2 regions of the Mycobacterium sp. UM_Kg27 genome follow, and region 2 is predicted to be linked to the other one. Evidence: riboswitches for the same ligand, from Rfam matches in the RefSeq annotation. Region 2 holds a riboswitch; the other holds the start of a gene.
The links. Region 2 has a riboswitch for magnesium ahead of LI94_RS18685 (PE family protein). Riboswitches for the same ligand answer to the same signal wherever they lie in the genome.
Positions count from the first base shown of each region.

Region 1: linked by a shared signal. The riboswitch ahead of LI94_RS14945 (Rv1535 family protein) and the one ahead of LI94_RS18685 (PE family protein) in region 2 are both predicted to bind magnesium.

Region 1 is NZ_JRMM01000096.1:922-10,283, reverse strand. It holds gene LI94_RS14950 (MFS transporter) at 1-1,563, shown strand, start outside; M-box (ykoK) riboswitch at 1,752-1,920, shown strand; gene LI94_RS14945 (Rv1535 family protein) at 2,150-2,344, shown strand; gene LI94_RS14940 (hypothetical protein) at 2,368-2,643, opposite strand; gene LI94_RS14935 (cation-translocating P-type ATPase) at 2,640-7,166, opposite strand; gene LI94_RS14930 (hypothetical protein) at 7,178-7,684, opposite strand; gene LI94_RS14925 (exodeoxyribonuclease III) at 7,791-8,594, opposite strand; gene LI94_RS14920 (GNAT family N-acetyltransferase) at 8,674-9,362, opposite strand, start outside.
Region 2 is NZ_JRMM01000157.1:318-8,544, forward strand. It holds partial or broken gene LI94_RS18660 (polyketide synthase dehydratase domain-containing protein) at 1-2,139, shown strand, start outside; gene LI94_RS18665 (MBL fold metallo-hydrolase) at 2,133-3,047, opposite strand; gene LI94_RS18670 (DUF1906 domain-containing protein) at 3,406-4,200, opposite strand; gene LI94_RS18675 (carotenoid biosynthesis protein) at 4,429-5,247, shown strand; gene LI94_RS18680 (PPE family protein) at 5,244-6,437, opposite strand; gene LI94_RS18685 (PE family protein) at 6,467-6,766, opposite strand; M-box (ykoK) riboswitch at 7,056-7,228, opposite strand; gene LI94_RS18690 (acyl-CoA thioesterase domain-containing protein) at 7,700-8,227, shown strand, end outside.

The DNA.
Region 1 (9,362 bases), on a different contig from region 2:
GGTATCGGCCTCAATCCGCTGGAGCCGGCGAACGTCAGTTACCTGCTGTGGATGTTGATGGGCTATCTGCTGGTGTCGGCTGTGCTGGTGGTGTTCTTCGGCCGGCTCGGCGACATGTTCGGCCGGGTGCGCATCTACAACTTGGGCTTCGTGGTGTTCACCGTCGCGGCGATCGCGCTGTCGATCGACCCGTTCGACATGGGCCGCGGTGCCCAGTGGCTGATCGCGTGGCGGGTGGTGCAGGGCGTCGGCGGGGCGATGCTGATGGCGTCGTCCTCAGCGATCCTCACCGACGCGTTCCCGGCCAATCAGCGTGGCATGGCGCTGGGTGTCAACCAGGTGGCCGCAGTCGCCGGGTCCTTTGTAGGCCTGTTGATCGGCGGCGTGCTGTCGGAATGGGACTGGCGGGCGGTGTTCTGGGTCGGGGTCCCGATCGGAGTGCTGGGCACCATCTGGTCGGTACGTTCACTGCACGAACTCGGGGAGCGGGCGCCGGCGAAGCTGGACTGGGCGGGCACCGCGACGCTTGGGTTGGGCCTGACCGTGGTGCTGACCGCCATCACCTACAGCATTCAGCCGCATGGGTCTTCGCCCACCAGCTGGGCCAACCCGGTTGTGCTGGGTGCGCTCGGGCTCGGAGTGGCGCTGTTGGTGCTGTTCTGTTTCATCGAGCTACGGGTTGCCGCTCCGCTGCTGGACGTTCGGCTCTTCGCGATTCCGGCGTTCGGTATGGCCAACGCGGCAGGCTTGCTGTCGGCGATCGGGCGCGGCGGCATGCAGTTCATGCTGATCATCTGGCTGCAGGGCATCTGGCTACCGCTGCACGGCTATAGCTACGAATCGACGCCGTTGTGGGCCGGTATCTATCTGCTGCCCATGACGGCCGGGTTCCTGTTGGCCGGTCCGGTGGCCGGATCGTTGTCGGACCGCCGCGGTGCCCGTCCGTTCACGGTCGGCGGCATGGTGCTGATGGCGGCGACGTTCGTGGGTCTGGTGTTGCTGCCGGTGAACTTCGACTACCGGGTGTTCGCGGCGCTGGTCTTCCTCAACGGACTGGGTGGTGGAATCTTCACCGCGCCCAACAGTGCCGTGGTCATGTCCAGTGTCCCGGCCGACCAGCGAGGGGCGGCCTCCGGTGTGCGGGCCACGTTCTTCAACGCCGGCACCTCGTTGTCGATCGGAATCTTCTTCTCGCTGATGGTGATCGGGCTGGCCGAGACGTTGCCGGCGGCGCTGGCTGCTGGGTTGCGGCAGGAGGGCGTCTCGGCCGGTGTCGCCGATCAGATAGCCAACACCCCGCCGGTGGGCAGCCTCTTCGCGGCGTTTCTGGGCTACAACCCGATTGCCGAACTCTTGGCGCCGTCGGGCGCGCTGGCCGCACCCGGCGTTGATGCCGAGACGTTGACCGGGCACAGCTTCTTCCCGCAGCTGATCTCCGGGCCGTTCCATACGGGTCTCGCAGTGGTCTTTGCCGCCGCGGCGGTCATGATGCTGCTCGGTGCGCTCGCGTCGTGGCGGACGCCGGGGCGCTATGCCGTCGAGCCGCTGAATCTGAAGAACTAAGCCCCCAAACCGTCGCGAAACGTCGGTCGCGGAACTGGGCCGTTAGGGTCTCGTTCTGGTACCAAAGTGACGGGTGTGACACCTTGGGCGCACGGGGTTGGACGCCATCGCTGCACGTCAGAGGCCGTCGACACGCCCGAATGGGGTGGAGTTGACCGCACCCCGTCGGTGGTGCACTATGGACCGTGCAAGCACCTCGTTAGGTGAGGCGTCTGCACGGACATAGGCCACTGACCCCGAACGTCGAAAGACGCCCCGGGTCAGGACAGCTCCTCCCGGCTTAAGGGTTGAGCCCAAGTGGCTTCCCGGATTGGGACACGCCGTGCAGTGTCAAAACTCTGACGAGAGGGGTGCGGTCTTCCGACAGTCGTCGGAGCTGCCCTCCTGAGCATGCGGTGAAACCGGCGCACCACGGCGCGCCCGCGACCGAGAGGAGGTGAGGGACGAATGAGTTCCGGTGATAGTCCGAGCCGATATCTGACATCAGTTCCGTCCCCATCCGAACGGTCGCATACCGCCTCCCGCTGAGCCACGACTCCGGCCTTCAGCTGAGCGCGTAGCACCGTTACGCGACTAGGAGGCCATCATGGTTGCAATCGCCTACACCGACATCACGGCTCCGGCCCCGCGCGCCACCAGCGCGCCGAAGAAGCTGGACCGCCGTCCTGCCGCGCCTACCTCAGACCCGGTGGTCGACATGACCACTCGGCTGCTCAGTGGCCCGCTGCACCAGATGTACGCACTCCTGTGGCGCGTCGGAGTGCTGACCGTCAACAACTGAGGTCAACCGAGGCTGAACCTCGGCTAGACGTCTTCTAGGGCCTCGCCGAGCTGTTCGAGCACCTCACTGCGGTGGTTGCTGGCCAGAATGTGGCCGGCAGCCACCGCCACGGCCACCGGCCAGTCGATGATCTCGAAAGCCGCCAGCAACGCCAGCCCGCCGTAGTAGGCCAATTGCTCAGGACGCGGCACCGTCACCTTGCCGAACAGCGGCAATTCAACGGCGAACCCCTCTGCCTCGCGAATGTGGGCCACTGCCTCGCGCTGGGAAGCGCTGCGCCGCGGCTTGTCCGCCATCATGAACCTCCTGGTGGCGACGGGTCGCCGGATGATCGAGCCGCGACCGTTCCGCGGCGGGAGCCAGTGTCCCCATTGTGCACAAGCCGCAGCCGCGGCGCCGGGTGACCGTCGGATGATTCCTGCGGGCGGTCCGGTTGACGCGGCCCGGGCACGATGAACTCCTTCGGCTTGGCCATGTCGTCCCGCACCCCCGACAGCAGTTTGGGCACCACGGCTGCGCCGACGGTGGCCACCGTCGCCGTACCCAGAGCCTGGGCCCAGCCCAGAGGCCCGATCGGAGTGCAGCCCAGCAGCTGGCTGATACCGGGGATGGTGATCAGCGTCCCCATCATGCCCAGCGAGCCGACAGCGGTCGCCACCACCAGCGGATCACGCGAATCCAGCAGAGTCTGCCCCAGTTGCGTGGCGACCAGCGACACCAACGCCACCGTGGAGGCCCGCTGCGGGCGCCCGGTGACCGAAGCCAGACCCCAGGCGGTCACCGCGGCCGACGCCGTCGTCACGCCGCGCACGCCCACCGTGCGCCACAGCGCGCGTTCGTCGGGACCGTGCCCGCCGGCGGCGGCCTGCTCATTGAGCGAACTGACCGCCAGCGCGGTGGCCGGCAGCGCGTCGGTCAGCATGTTGACCAGCAACAGCTGGCGTGCGTTCAGCGGCGAGCGACCGGTCAGCGCGCTCCCGATGATCGCGAAGGCCACCTCACCGGCATTGCCGCCCAGCAGCACCGCCACCGCGGCCTGTACCCGCTGCCACAGCTCGCGGCCTTCGTCCAACGCATCCAGAAGGGTGTCGATCCGCTCGTCGAGCAGCACTACGTCTGCGGCGGTGCTGGCCGCTTCGCTGCCGTGCGCGACCACCGCGATCCCCACGGTGGCGGCCCGGATCGCCGCGGCGTCGTTGGCTCCGTCGCCGACCATCGCCGACACCTTGCCGGTGCGCTCCAGCGTCTGGACGATCTGCACCTTGTTCTCCGGAGACATCCGGGCGAACACCACGCGCTCGGCGACCGCAACCTCTTGGCCCTTGCGGGACAACGCATCCCACTGCGCGCCTGTGATCACCTGATCGTCGTCGACGTCCAGTCCCAGCTCCCGGGCGATCGCGGTGGCGGTCAGCGGGTGGTCGCCGGTGATGAGCCGCACCGGGATTCGCCGGCGCTTGAGGTCGGCGAGCAGTTCGGTGGCCTCGTCGCGCGGCGTGTCCGACAGACCGAGCAGGCCCACGAAAGTCAGACCGTCGCGGCAGTACTCTGCGATCTCCTCGGGTTCGGGATCGATACTCAGGGCGGCGCGTTCTGCCGGGGTCAATTGGCGGCGGGCAACCGCAATCACGCGCAGCCCCTCGGCGGCCAAGGTGGCCACCGACTTCTTGATCGCCGGGCCCGCCCCGGCGCACGCCAGCACCACTTCCGGGGCACCCTTGAGGGTCAACTCGGTTCCCCGTATCGAGGCCGAGAACTGACGCCCGGAGCGGAACGGCAGGTGCGCGACCGGCCCTGTCGGTGCGCCGGCGACTCCGGCCAGCGCCGCGCCCTCCACGATGGCGGTGTCGGTGGCGTGCACCTGCCGGGTGCCGTTGGGGACCGGGGCCGCGGCGGCGGCAAAGCGCAGCACGTCGTGTTCGGTGAAACCCGTGGCAGGGTGCACCTGCGACACCCGCAGCCGGTTGCGGCTCAGCGTGCCGGTCTTGTCGAAGCAGACCACGTCGACACGGCCGAGCGCCTCCACCGAACGCGGCACCCGCACCAGCACACCGGCCTTGGTCAGTCGTCGGGCCGACGCCTGCTGTGACAAGGTGGCCACCAGCGGAAGCCCTTCGGGAATGGCTGCGACGCTGACCGCGATGCCGCTGGCCACCGCCTGCCGCAACCCGATCCGGCGGGCCATCCCCAGCCCGGTCACCAGCGCGCCGCCGGCCAGGCTGATCCGCCAGGCCTTGCTGGTCAGCAGGCTCAGCTGATGCTGCAGCCCGATCGCGGACTGATCGCCGGCGACCAGTTCGGCGGCCCGCCTCCCGTGGGTGTCGCCGCCCACCGCGGTCACCAAAGCCACCGCGGTTCCGGTGACGACGGTGGTACCGGCGTAGACCATGCATTCCCGCTCGGCCAGATCGGCACCCGGCGTGGCCTCGACCTGCTTGACCACCGTGAGCGACTCGCCGGTCAGCGACGACTCGTCGACCTCCAGGTCGATCGCGTCGATCAACCGGCCGTCGGCGGGCACCACCTCATGGGAGTGCACCTCGATCACATCGCCGGGCCGCAGTTCCTCGGCCGGAATCTCAACGTGGCTTCCGTCGGGCAGGACCCTGCGCGCCGGCGGAACCTGCTCGTTCAGCAGCACGTTGAGCCGGCGCTCTGCGACCAGGCGCTGCGCGGCCGCGAGCATCGCGTTGCCGCCCAACACCGAACCGACCAGGACCGCGTCGACGGGTGAACCCAGCACCGCGCTGGCCGCGGCCCCCAGCGCCAGCACGGGCGTGATCGGGTCGGACAGTTCACTGCGCACGGCCTGGGCAAACTGCCGCAGCAGCCGCGGCGGCGCGGTTGCCTGCGCCCCGCGGCGGGCCAGATCCACCGCCGCCAGCGCAGCGGCGGCGGCCGGCGCATGGTGGGTGGTGCCGGGCTCATCCAGCTCCGGCGGCGGCAACACCGCCCGGACCTGGTCGACCGACATCGCGTGCCACTCGTGCACCGCCGCCGGCCGCGGCACCGCGGCATCCACGGCACGGCGCGCCAGCCAGTACCCCGAGAGCGCGCCGGCCGCCGCACCCGTGGTCACCGGCCCGGGCCCGCTACCGCGCACCCCGGGCAGCAGTAGCAGCGATCCCAACGCCGTGGCACCGGTGGAGATCTCCACGCCACGGTGACTGGCGGAGCGGGCCGCGGGCAGGGCGTGCAACACCCGCCAGGCCGCGGCCAGGTCGGTCAGCAACACATCGGCGCACCACGGCGGGACACCTTGTCCCGGCAGCACGCCCAGCGCCACGTCGGCCGCAGCCAGCGCCTCCACGGCTACCGCGGACAGCACCGCGACGTCATGGCCGTCGGCCTGGTAGGCGGTTACCGCGGCGGCCAGCGCCTGGTCTACCGAGGCGCCGTCCAGGGGCCGGATCTCGTCGAAGACCGGCCGCAGCTCCCCGAGCGCGTCGGCCTCCACCGAGACCACCTCGACGTCGGCGCGGCGCGCCTCGGTCACCACCGCGGCGGCCAGCGGCAATAGCGCGGGCTGGAATGACGCCTGCACCCCGGGGCGTGGTCCGATGCGGTGCCAACCCGGTTTGAGGTCGGCGTCGGTCAGGCGTGCCTGGGCCTGCGCCCATGCGGCGCGCAATTCGTCGTCGTCGGCGCCGCGCACCTGCATCACCCGCAACGTCTCGCCGCATAGCACCCGAGGATCGATGACCACGGTGTCGACGCGGTCGAGTTCACGCAGGCTGCCCGGCCGCAGCACCACCGTGCCGTGGTGATCGGCCAGGCCCCGGCCCAGGGTGGCGGCGAAGGACTCGCGTGCGGTGCGGGTGGCCTTCGGCGCGGTCACCGCGGCGGCCGTGCCGGCCAGGTCGGGATTGCGGGTCGCGGCGCCGATCACCCCAGCGCCCAGGAGTTGTGCCCAGGCGCTGCGGGTCAGGTGGCGCTCGACCGGACCCGGCGGCCGCGGCGCCGGCCGCTGCGGAACGGTCACCGGCGGATGATCGGCGTGGTGGGCGAGCTCCGGCTCGTGGCGGCGCCAGGCGCGGGCCGCGGCGCGTTCCTCCCCGGCGCGCATCGCCTCCACCGACAAGTCCACCGCCAGCGTGGTCGGCGCGGTGTTGAGGGTGTGCACGCCGGCGCTGGCCAGTGCCAACAGCGCATCGGTTGCCTGCTTGCCGAGGCGGTCCTCCAGCAGTCGGCGCACCCGAGGCTGGTAGTCGACGAGGACGACGCCGGCCTCCAAACCGAGCGGCAGGCCCGGCAGGCGCAGCAACCGGCCCACCGTCGCGGCGCCCAAACCGGCGATGTTGGCGCCGACGGTCAAGGCGCGCAGCGTCTCGGTCATTCCATCGCCGGGCAGACTCACCGGGGCTTGACCGCGGGATTCCGCCGTGCGGTTAGCGAGGCTCGACGCAGGAGAGTCGAAGCTGTGCCGGCTTTCGACGTCGGCCACCACGTGGCACAGTTCACTCACCGAGACGACGTCATCGGCGGTTGAGTCGAGCCCGACCACCAGACGCGACAACGGGTGGTTCAAGCGGACCGAGATCACGCCGGGCAGTGCGCGCGCGGCTTCCACGACGGCGGTCGCCAGCTCGTCACCGGCGGGGCCGTCGAGGCCACGGATCTCGACCCAGGCCCGCCCTTCGCCGCGGAAACAGCGCCGGGACAGCACCGGGCCCCCGTCACCGTTCGGCAGGACAGCCGCGGCAACTCCGGCAGCGGTCTGGACCGAGGCTTCGATCAGCGCTGAGGTCAGTTGGACACCGAAATTCGCTGCGCGCAGCGGCCAGAAGCGGCGGACGGCACGCAGGGAAGAGTCTGAATTCACTCGGTACCCGACTAGTGGCGGGTGCGAGTGCGGTTGCTGCTGGCGCCGCTGCGTGGCTGCCGTGCCGCTGTCTTCTTCGGCTGTGGGGCGCGACGCGCTGACGTCGACGAGTTCGCCGATTTCACCGGCTTCGTCGCCTTCGTCGGCTTTGTCGCCTTCGCCGGCGGCGCCGCCCTGAGCGGCCGTACCGACGCAGTCGAGGCCTGGGCCGACGCCTTGTTGTGATCCGACCGGTTGGTCAGTTGTTTGAGCACCAGTGCGGTGCCGCCCACCGCGACCAACACCGGCCACTCGACCAGCCCGGTCACGCCGAGGGCGCCCAAGGTCAGCGCGGCCGCGGGAGTCGAGTGGCTGCCGGTGCGCAGCCCGCGCTGCACGCCGCCGGCCGCCCCCGTGACACCGCCGATTACCCCGTTGACTGCGGCCCCGCCGATCGCCCCGGCTGCCTCAGTGGTCATGGTGACCGCGCGGCTCGCCGCTCCGGCCACCTTTCTTACCGTCCCTGCGACGGCGTTCATGGGAATTCCCTGCCCTTCAAATGAGCAAATTGGATAATCCGCCTATCCTATGCGCGATTTCGCGATCGGTCCGAAATCCACACCGAATTCATAGAACTGCGGCTTATCAGTCCCGCCGGATCTCGACCAACACCGGCGCGTGGTCACTCGGTGACTTGCCCTTGCGTTCTTCGCGGACGATCTCAGCGTGCGCGACGCGAGTCGCCAGTGCGGGGGAGCCCAGGATGAAGTCGATGCGCATGCCCTGCTTCTTGGGGAACCGCAGCTGGGTGTAGTCCCAATAGGTGTAGACGCCCGGGCCGGGCGTGAAGGGCCGCACCAGATCGAGGAACTGCGCGTCGGCCATCGCCTGGAAGGCCAGACGCTCCGGTGGTGAGACGTGTGTCGCGCCCTCGAAGAACTCCATGCTCCATACGTCGTCGTCCTGGGGAGCGATGTTCCAGTCGCCCACCAGCGCGATGGGCGCCGACGGATCGTCACGCAACCACCCTTCGGCAGTATCGCGCAGCGCTGCAAGCCAATCCAGCTTGTAGGTGTAGTGCGGGTCGTTGAGTGCGCGTCCGTTGGGCACGTAGAGACTCCAGACCCGCACCCCACCGCAGGTGGCGCCCAGCGCGCGCGCCTCCACGGCGGGATCGGCGTCGGCCTTGGCCCATGCCGGTTGGCCGGGAAACCCGACCTCGATGTTGTCCAGGCCGACGCGCGACGCGATCGCCACCCCGTTCCACTGGTTCAGTCCGACATGGGCAACCTCGTAGCCCAACTCGTGAAACGGCAGCGCCGGAAACTGCGCGTCGGTGCACTTGGTCTCCTGCATGGCCAGTACGTCGACCTCGGCACGGGCCAGCCAGTCAGTCACTCGGTCCACCCGAGAGCGGATGGAGTTGACGTTCCAGGTGGCCAGTCGCAGAGCAGTCACGAAGCCACCCTAGTTCGATGGCGGTGACCCGCTGCGCGTGACTTCGTCGCGCTTGCGATCGCCGCTAGAACTAGAGCGCCGACCCGCTGCCCAGCAGCCGGGCATCGATATAGCGGCTGCGGTGCTGGCCTGTGAATCCGATCGCTTCGAAGAACCCGAACACCTGCGGGTCGTTGCTCGGCACCTGCGCGTAACCGCGGGTGGCGCCGCGACCCACCCCCCAGGCCTGCAATGCGCCCCAGATCGCCCGTCCGTAGCCCTGCCGGATCCGGTCGGTGGCCACCCGAACCGCCGTCAGCCCCAGCCACCGCGTCCCGTCCGGGCCCTCGGTGACCGCACCACGCCCCACCGCCATCCCGGGAATCGACGCGAAGATCACCTCACCCTCGACCACCGCGGTCAACACCTCCACCGGTACGTCATGGCCGAATACCGCCAGCCAGTCTGCGTCGGGTTCGCTGATCAGCGCCACCTGGTCCCCGGCCGTCTCGGCGCTCAGCTCGCACACCAGGGTGCGGGTCTCGTGCCGCGTCGGGATGTCCTCGGGCAGCCGCAACAGCCGCTCGGGGACCGCCAGCGTCGGTGGTAGACCACGCCGCGTGTACCAGTCGATGATCGCCGGGATGGTGTTCGCGTGGGCAAACATGTCGAGGGGCACAGCGGAATTGGTGGTGAGGTCGGCGCCGCGGCCCGCCCGCAGGAACCAGCCGTCCAGCCACCGATGGTCACTGCCCGGCCAGGCCAGCGCGGCGGCATGCT
Region 2 (8,227 bases):
ACTGCTGCCGCGGTGCAGAACACCGCGCCCGCGACCACCACGATGGAAGTCACGCTCGATCCGGTCAACGACTCCTGGGTCGTCGATCACTGCCCCACGTACGTGATCCCGTCGCTGCCGATGATGTCGGTCATGGACCTGTTCGCCCAGGCGGCGGCCGGTGCCTCAGGCGGAGCCAAGGTCGTCGAGATCACCGATGTCCAGATGGTTCGCTGGGTCGTGGTCGACGCCCCGAAGCAGCTGCGGGTCGTGCTGGAGCAGACGCCGGAGGCCGGACATTTCCAGGGCCGCCTCGAAGTCTGGCGTGATGCGCCGCGAGCAGAGTTGTCCCGCTGGGAAATTCACGCGCACGCCGTTGTCGTCACCGCCGCACAGTACAGCGGTGAACCCGAGCCGCCCGCCCCGCTGGAAGGTGCGGTGCCCTACGCCGATCCCTATGACGGAACGGTTTTTCACGGCCCGGCGTTTGCGACCCTGACCGAGGGTGCCCGGATCGGCCGCAACGGCTCGACCGGAACGCTCGCGATCGAGCGCTGCGCCGTTCCGGTCGGCGAACTGCAGCCGGGGCTGTTGGACGGCGCGCTGCATGTCGTACCGCACACCGCGATGAGCGTGTGGACCACCGACACCGCCGATCCGGCATCGTATGCCGATGCCAGCGACCCCGACGTCGGGTTCCCGCGCCGCATCCTCTCGGCCCGGTTCTACTCCGACACCCCGGTGGCCGGAACCGTGGATGTCGAAGCCCGATTCGTGGGCTTCGACGACGACGAACGCCGTATGCCGACCTTCGACCTGTGGCTCAGCGTCGCCGGAAAACCCTGGGCCCGTATCCGGATGGCCGAGTTCCTGCTGAGCAAGGGACCGCTGGCCGAGGTCAGCGGGCCCGAACGACGCGCCTTCATGGGTGACCGGCAGGCGGTCCCGGGACTGTCGCTGAGCGAACGACTCGGGCGCGGCGTACTGGAACTCGACACCGCCCGGATGGCAACCCTCGACTGGTTCAAAGGCACTCTGCAGGCCGTGTACGGCACCGACAGTCAAGGCGATTCGCTGATGGTCGACATCGTGACCAAGGAAGCGGTCGCGGACGCAGTCCACAATGCGGTCCACCCCGCTCAGGTTCAGGTCATCGACGGAAAGGTGAGCTGCCCCGCGCTGCCGCTGGAGCGCATCACGGTCGACGTCGAGAAGCTCGGGCCGGGTGCGTGCCGTGCGAGCGCGTCAGCGGAAACCGACTGGGAGCCGGTCCGAGCCTGGTGGACCGAGAGCGCCGGCATGCCGGATGGCTGGTTCGGCGAGTTGGCCCTGGGAGCGGTGCTGTCGCGCTATGTACGCCACGTGGTGGTCACCGATCCGGCCGCGATGGCGGCCGTGCACGGCCGGCCGGTGTTGCTGCTGGCCAACCACCAGGTGCAGGTCGAATCACTGTTGGGCACCACCATCGGATCGTGGCTGACCGGCACGAAAGTCGTCACTATCGGCCACGCCAAACACGAGACCGGCTGGGTCGGCAATCTGCTGCGGATGATCGACGCGGCGGCGGGCAAACAGTTGGGCCATCTCCGCTACTTCGACCAGCAGCAGCCCCAGGAGTTCTTCGGTCTGGTCGACGAACTCAAGCGGGAGACCGCGGCGCTGGGGGTGTCGGTCATGGTGCACGCCGACGGGACCCGCAGTGTGAGCTCGAGTCAGCGGGTGGAGAGGCTGACGTCGACACTGCTGGACATGGCGATCGAGATGGCGATGCCGATCGTGCCGGTGTACTTCGCGGGCGGCCTGCCCGAGGAGCCGTTGCCGCACAAGCTCGAAGTTCCCTACGGCCATGCCGCGCAGGACTACATCTTTGGCAGGCCGATTCTGCCCGAAGAGCTGCGCGGTCGTCCCTACGCCGAGCTGCGGCGTTACGTCATGGACGCGATCAACGCGCTCGCACCGTTCAGTGACGCACCGCACGCCCCGAACTACGATGTGGAGAGCCGGATTACGGCCGCCGCCCCGGGTGCCTCGCCGCTGGAGTCGGTGTGGTTCTGCATCGAGGACGCGCTGGACTCGCTGCCGGTCGACTGGCGAAACCTGATCGCCGACGAGGACTGGGAGCTGGCCGGGTTTCGGCAGTCAGCGAGCACAGCTCAGTAATCCCACACCGCCGGTACGCACCGAAAGGCGTTGCCGGCGGCGGCCACGTGGCACACCGACGGGAACGGGAGGTGAGTGGCCACCAGCGCTTCGCCGGTCGATGCCAGCTCCTGCAGCAGGCCGACCCGGACCTCGATCGACTGCTCCGGGTCGTGTTCGAATCCGTTGTGCCACTGGGGGTTGTCGAATCCGACCTGGAATATGGCGTCGCCGGCGAAGGTAAGTCGGTGATCACCGGATGCTAGCCGGACCACGCTGTGGCCGGGGGTGTGCCCGCCGGTACGTGTGGCGAGCACGCCGGGGGCCACCTCGTAGGACTTCTCGAAGGGGACCAGGTGGTTACGGTATTCGTCCAAGAACCGCGAGGCGATCGATCGCAGCGCGTCCGGAACCGGAGCCGGCATGTTGGTCCCGGAAAAGTCGGGCGCCTCCCAGAACTCGGCTTCCGCGGCCGCGACGTGGATCCGCAGGTCCGGACGCAGTCGCGCTTTGACCCCGTCGGTGAGCAGTCCCCCTACGTGGTCCATGTGTAGGTGGGTCAGCACCACGTCGGTGATGGCAGACAGATCGATGCCGGCAGCCTCCAGCCGACGGACTGCCTGGCCTGCACGCGGAAAGTCCGGAAACTCCATCCCGAGGCCGGCGTCGACGAGGATGGTCCGGTCACCGGAGCGCACCACGACCACGTTCAACGGCCAGTCGATGACGTCAGGCGGCAGGAACATGTCGTCGAGCCAGCCCGCCAGGCGGGACGAGTCGACGTTGGTGGCCATGGTCGCGGCGTTGATCGGCAGCACGCCGTCACTGATCACCAGCACCTCGATGTCGCCGACCTGTACCGCGTATCGCGATGGAACCAGATCGTTCGGCTCGTGACTCTCAGCACGTACGGCGGTGTTCAAGCTCATCTGCGTCTCCTTGATCGTCGGTCTGCGCCTGCCCGGATCGTTCGGATCGAGAATCGCGCGACAGCGTCGGTCTGCGCACCCTGGAAACCGCGTAGTCCTTGGCGCCCCCGGGGGCTCTGGAGCGTTTGTTGACTGCGGCCGAGGTGGACGGCTAACTTAGTGGCGATCGCGGCACGGCCGTCCAGCTACGCAGCTGGACGTAGATCGGCCGTCAACGAATCGAGACCGACCAAGTCTTCGCAGACAGGAGCCCACTCATGGCGTCAGCATCTCTGGGCGTCTACACGTGCCTCGCGTGTGTCGTGCTGCTTACCCTGGCACTCTTCTGGGCCAGCGGGTCCTGATCGGTCGCACGACCTCACGGATGTAGATTCCACTGGCCGCAGTCCTGGGCCAGGACGTCGTTGACGTCGACTTCTATCCCACCGACGATGGGCCCCGGGTTCGAGGCGGTACTCACAATGCGCTGGTAGAGCACTGCCCCGGGATCGACCTGACCACGTGACCAGGATCGGGTCTGCCAGGCCCACCGCTTACCGGGTGTGCGTGAGACTCCGATGACACCGTCGGCGGCCGCCCACTGGCACACGTTCACGCCCCCGTAGACGCCGGTTCGCTGCACTCCCAGTACCGAGTTGATTCCGCGAAACCACTGCAGTGCCACGGTGTTCCAGGTGTTGCGGTCGATGTCGTCGTCGACGCTGAAGAAGACCGGCGCGCTTTGGCCCCCGCCGGCGGCGGTGTGTATCTGCCAGGCGGTGCGTGCGTCGGCAACCCCGCCGGGGTAGCCCCGGGTGAAGTCCGACGGGGCCGTCCCGCCGGGCTTGCCGTACTGGAAGTTGCTGACGATCACCAGTCCCGCGGCGGTCAGTGACTCGGCGTAGGGCCGGGTGATCGGCTTGGCGCCGAAGTTGGAGCCGGGCCGCGACGTCGACACGTAGTTGATGACGCCGGCATGGCCCGCGGCACGGATGTCCTGCGCGGGAATCTGACGCATGGCGTAGTCGATCAGCGTGGGAGCCGCAGCCGAAGCCGTCGGTGCACCGGCCGACGCCGCGCCCAGCCCGGTGAGCGCTGCGGCGGATGCGTACCGCAGCGCGTCCCGTCGGGAAACGTGGTTCCGAGGGTGGGAAGTCCGCGGCGAGTCAGGCACGGGCCGATGTTAACAATGTGGCAGCTGTTAACTGTGTCGCCCGCGCCGGGAACCCGGAATGCTTTTCCCCGAACATCCTTGCTTTGCCCGGAGAACGAGTCGCCGACGGCTACGATTCGGTGCGTGTCGACGCCCGTCACCAGCACATCATCGCCGACGACTCCGCGCGCCCCTAGAGCCCCGCTCGTGGTTGCGGGCTGGTGCCTCGTTGCTATCTACATCGCCGCGATGGTAACGACGGCATTGAGTGCCGGATCGATATCCGCTGTAGCCGAAGCAATCTCGGGTGCCGCATTGGCGGCGTTCGTGGTGCTCCATACGTTGACGCTCTATAAACCCGCCGGAGCCGTCGCCTACTTCGCCACGGCCGCGACGGTGGGTCTCGGCCTGGAGGCGTGCAGTATTGCGACCGGCTTCCCGTTCGGCTTCTACGTCCATTACGCGGAAGGGCCTCGCGCGTTCGACGTTCCGGTGGTTGTCGTGGCGGCGTGGGCGATTCTGGCCTGGTTGGCGTGGATTCTGGCCCGGGTGATTGTGGGCGAGATCCACAATCGGCGGCTCTCCGTTGTGGTGACACCCGTCGTGGCCACCCTCATCGTCGGTGGCTATGACCTGGTGATCGATCCGATCGGCGCCTACGTGCGTCACATGTTCGCCTACCGATCACCGAGTGGGGTCCTGGGTGTCCCGTTGAGTAACTACATCGGCTGGCTGATCACCGGGTGGGTGCTGTTTCAGACCTTTGCCGTGATCGAACGACGGTGGCGACGCGACCCCGCAACCTCGACCCGATCGGCTTTGTTGATGCCTTCCATCATCTGGTTCGGTTTGGGCCTGCAGGTGAATCTCGGGCTGCTGCGCGCCGGCGATGCCACCACGACCATCCAGGGCGTGCCCGTTGCCTTGGCCGACATCTATGAGACGTCCGCTGAGATGACCTGGTTCATGATGGGCCTGGTGGTGGTGATCAGCGTGATACGGCTTTATCAGGGCACGCCGGCGACCTCGCCGGAGATCGCCGACTCGAGCGCACACCGCGCCGGCTAACCGACCCCGACGGGCCGCGGCATCACGGTCAGCTTGACGCCATAGCGCGGCGTGCCCAGACCATAGCTGCCGTTGCGGCCGGCGCCGCCCGGAGGAATCGGGGGAGGCATCGCGGTCATCGACCGGCTTTCCGGGGCGACGGTCCAGCCGCTACCCGTCCCAGCGGCAGGAGCTCCCGTCGGGGTTGCCGCCGCCCAACTGGGTGGCGTCGACAACGACCCGACCAGGGTGGCCCGGCCCACTCCCGCGGTCACCGGGGAACTGCTGCCACCGGCAGCGCGGGCCGCGGTCTCCAGCCCACCAGTGGCCGTCGACGCCAGGGCCATGCCCGGCATGGGCCCGACACCGCCGCGGGCCAGGGCGGCCGTGCCGCCATCCATGCCGCGCGCAAGAAAGCCGAGCGTGGCCAACCCGGAAAACCCCTCGATGTTGCCACCGGGGTCGAAAATGCCGGTCGCGGCGATCGTGTTCCACAGCTGGGCATTGATGTTCAAACCCGACCCGTCGTCGTGGCCCCACGTTCCGTCGAAGAGGCCGTCGAAAAACTTCGTCCAGTGCCAGTCCGGATCCGTAGGACGCGAGCCCTCCGCCGGCGACGCGAGGCTCCGTAACGCATCGGGTAGCTGGGTGTGGGCGTCAGCAGGGTCCACACCTCCGGCGGCCTGCGTGCCGTCGTCTTGACTGGTGGTCTCCGGCGCATCGGCAAAGGGGATCAGTTGGGTGGCGGTGGCGGAAGCTGCGGCGTAGCCGTACATCGCCACCGCGTCTTGGGCCCACATCTGGCCGTAGCGCGCTTCGGTCGCTGCGATCGCCGGGGTGTTCTGTCCCAGTGCGTTGGTCTTGACCAATGACGCCAGCAGCACGCGGTTGGTCTCGATCGCGGCCGGCGGCACCGTCATAGCGTGGGCCACGGCATACGCCTCGGCCGCGGCGTAGGCCTGTGCCGCGGTCTGCTCAGCCTGCTCGGCGGTCACACTCAACCACACGAAGTAGGGCTCGGCAGCCGCCGCCATCGCCGATGCGGATGGCCCGCACCAGCCTTGACTGGCCAGGCTCGCGACCAGCCATTCGAACGACGTTGCTGCCGAACGCAATTCCGCTGCCAGTAAATTCCAGGACGCCGCGGCGGCCAGCATCGGCCCTGATCCTGCTCCGGCATACATGCGCGTCGAATTGATCTCTGGTGGCATCGATCCGTAGTCCATTAGCCAAAGCCCTTTCAGTAGACCGAGATAACGTTTGCGGTATCGGTCGCTGCGTATGACTGTGCGCTGTGCTGCAGGGTTTTGACGAACATCTCGTGCACCACCGCGGCGCGCTTGCTGATCGCTTGGTACATCTGTGCATGCCGCGCGAATTGCGCCGCGGTCAGTGCAGAAATCTCGTCGGCGGCGGCGGGAATCACGCCGGTGGTCGGCGCTGCGGCAGCGGCGCTTTGCGCGGATACCGTGTCGCCGACACCGCGCAGATCGGCCGCTGTCGCGATGAGATCTTCGGGCAGTGCGTACACAAAAGACATCGGAGACTCTCCTTCGAGAGGACATGACGAATTTCGCCGCCACACAAGAACAGTCGCGCGCCAAAGCAGCACACGTCCACGACGCGGACAGCGCTGATGCGGTAAGGGCGAACCGATTCAGAGGATGAAGGCGGCGCCGGGGCAGGATTCGAACGACATGGTCGTCGATCTCGGATAGGGACTATCGCTCGGACTCAAAGTCGCTCTCACCTCCTCGCGGCCAGGGCATACGGGGATGCCGTTGTGGTAAGCACATCGGAGCTAACCGAACCAGCGCAGAGTTGGCCGGACGGCACCCCTCTCGACAGAGTTTTGGCACTGCACGGCGTATCCAGTCATGTGCCGAAAGCCACTTGGGCTCAACCCTTAAGCCGGGAAGAGCTGTCCTGACCCTGGGCGTCTCTCGACGTTTGAGGTCAGTGGCCTGTATCCGTACAGACGCCTCACCTAGCGAGGTGCGTTCGCGGCCATGGTGGCATCACCGCTGGCCGCCGTCAACTCGAACGAGCACGTCTGCGCTACCGGATGAGTTCGCCTGACATGGCATATGTCTCGCGAACAATGCTGGTGTGCACCAGGATTCATGTCCGCAGAAAGTTTGCCTCTCCGTATCGATCGGTTGTTGCTGAGAATGTCCAAGCAACGGAACAGGTGAACGGTCATAATTGCCAATGCATCCCGAAGTCACGGCTGCAACCGGACGACCGGACGGATTGGCGGGGAGGCGATTCGGAAACCCGCACCGGATGGAGTTCCTGCTACCTTCGGAAGTGCCCCCGGTCGATCCGAGCGCGCGTTGTTGCCGGCGCGCGGTTCGGGCTCCACCCTTGACCTACGTAGCCCGGATTTACTTAAATGAGCTAGCAGTCACGTCACCGGCTACCCGTGCCGGCAGCCCGCCCTGGACGAGCCACAGCGGGTGAGGAGGAACTTGTGCAGACGTCGGCGTCCGAGGTCTCCGCTCACCCCGACTACGGCGGTCCCCTGCTCGGCTCCGGCAGCCCACTGGAACGCGCCACGCTCGACGCGCTGGACCGGCTGCAGCAGGTGCTGACGCTGCACTCACTGGGCGATGACCGATTCCGGGCGGACAACGAGGCCGGCCGGTTCGGCCGGATCTTCGGCGGCCAGCTCATCGCCCAGGTGATGACAGCGGCCGCGGCCACGGTCCCCGAGCTGACCGCCCATTCCATTCACGCGTCGTTTCTGCGTCCCGGCGACTCGGGCGTACCACTGGAGATCGCCGTTGACCGCACTCGCGACGGGCGCACCATGTCGGCACGGCAGGTCACCATCCAGCAGGGCGGTCGCACCCTCGTGGTGGCGACGGTGTCCTTCGACACCAGCCCGGACAGCACAGACGCCGACCCCGTGCCGTTGCCCGGGCCTGCACCGGAAGCCCTTCCGCTGCTACAGCACTGGGTGCAGCACGCCCCGCCATACCTGGCCGGGCGAGGGAAC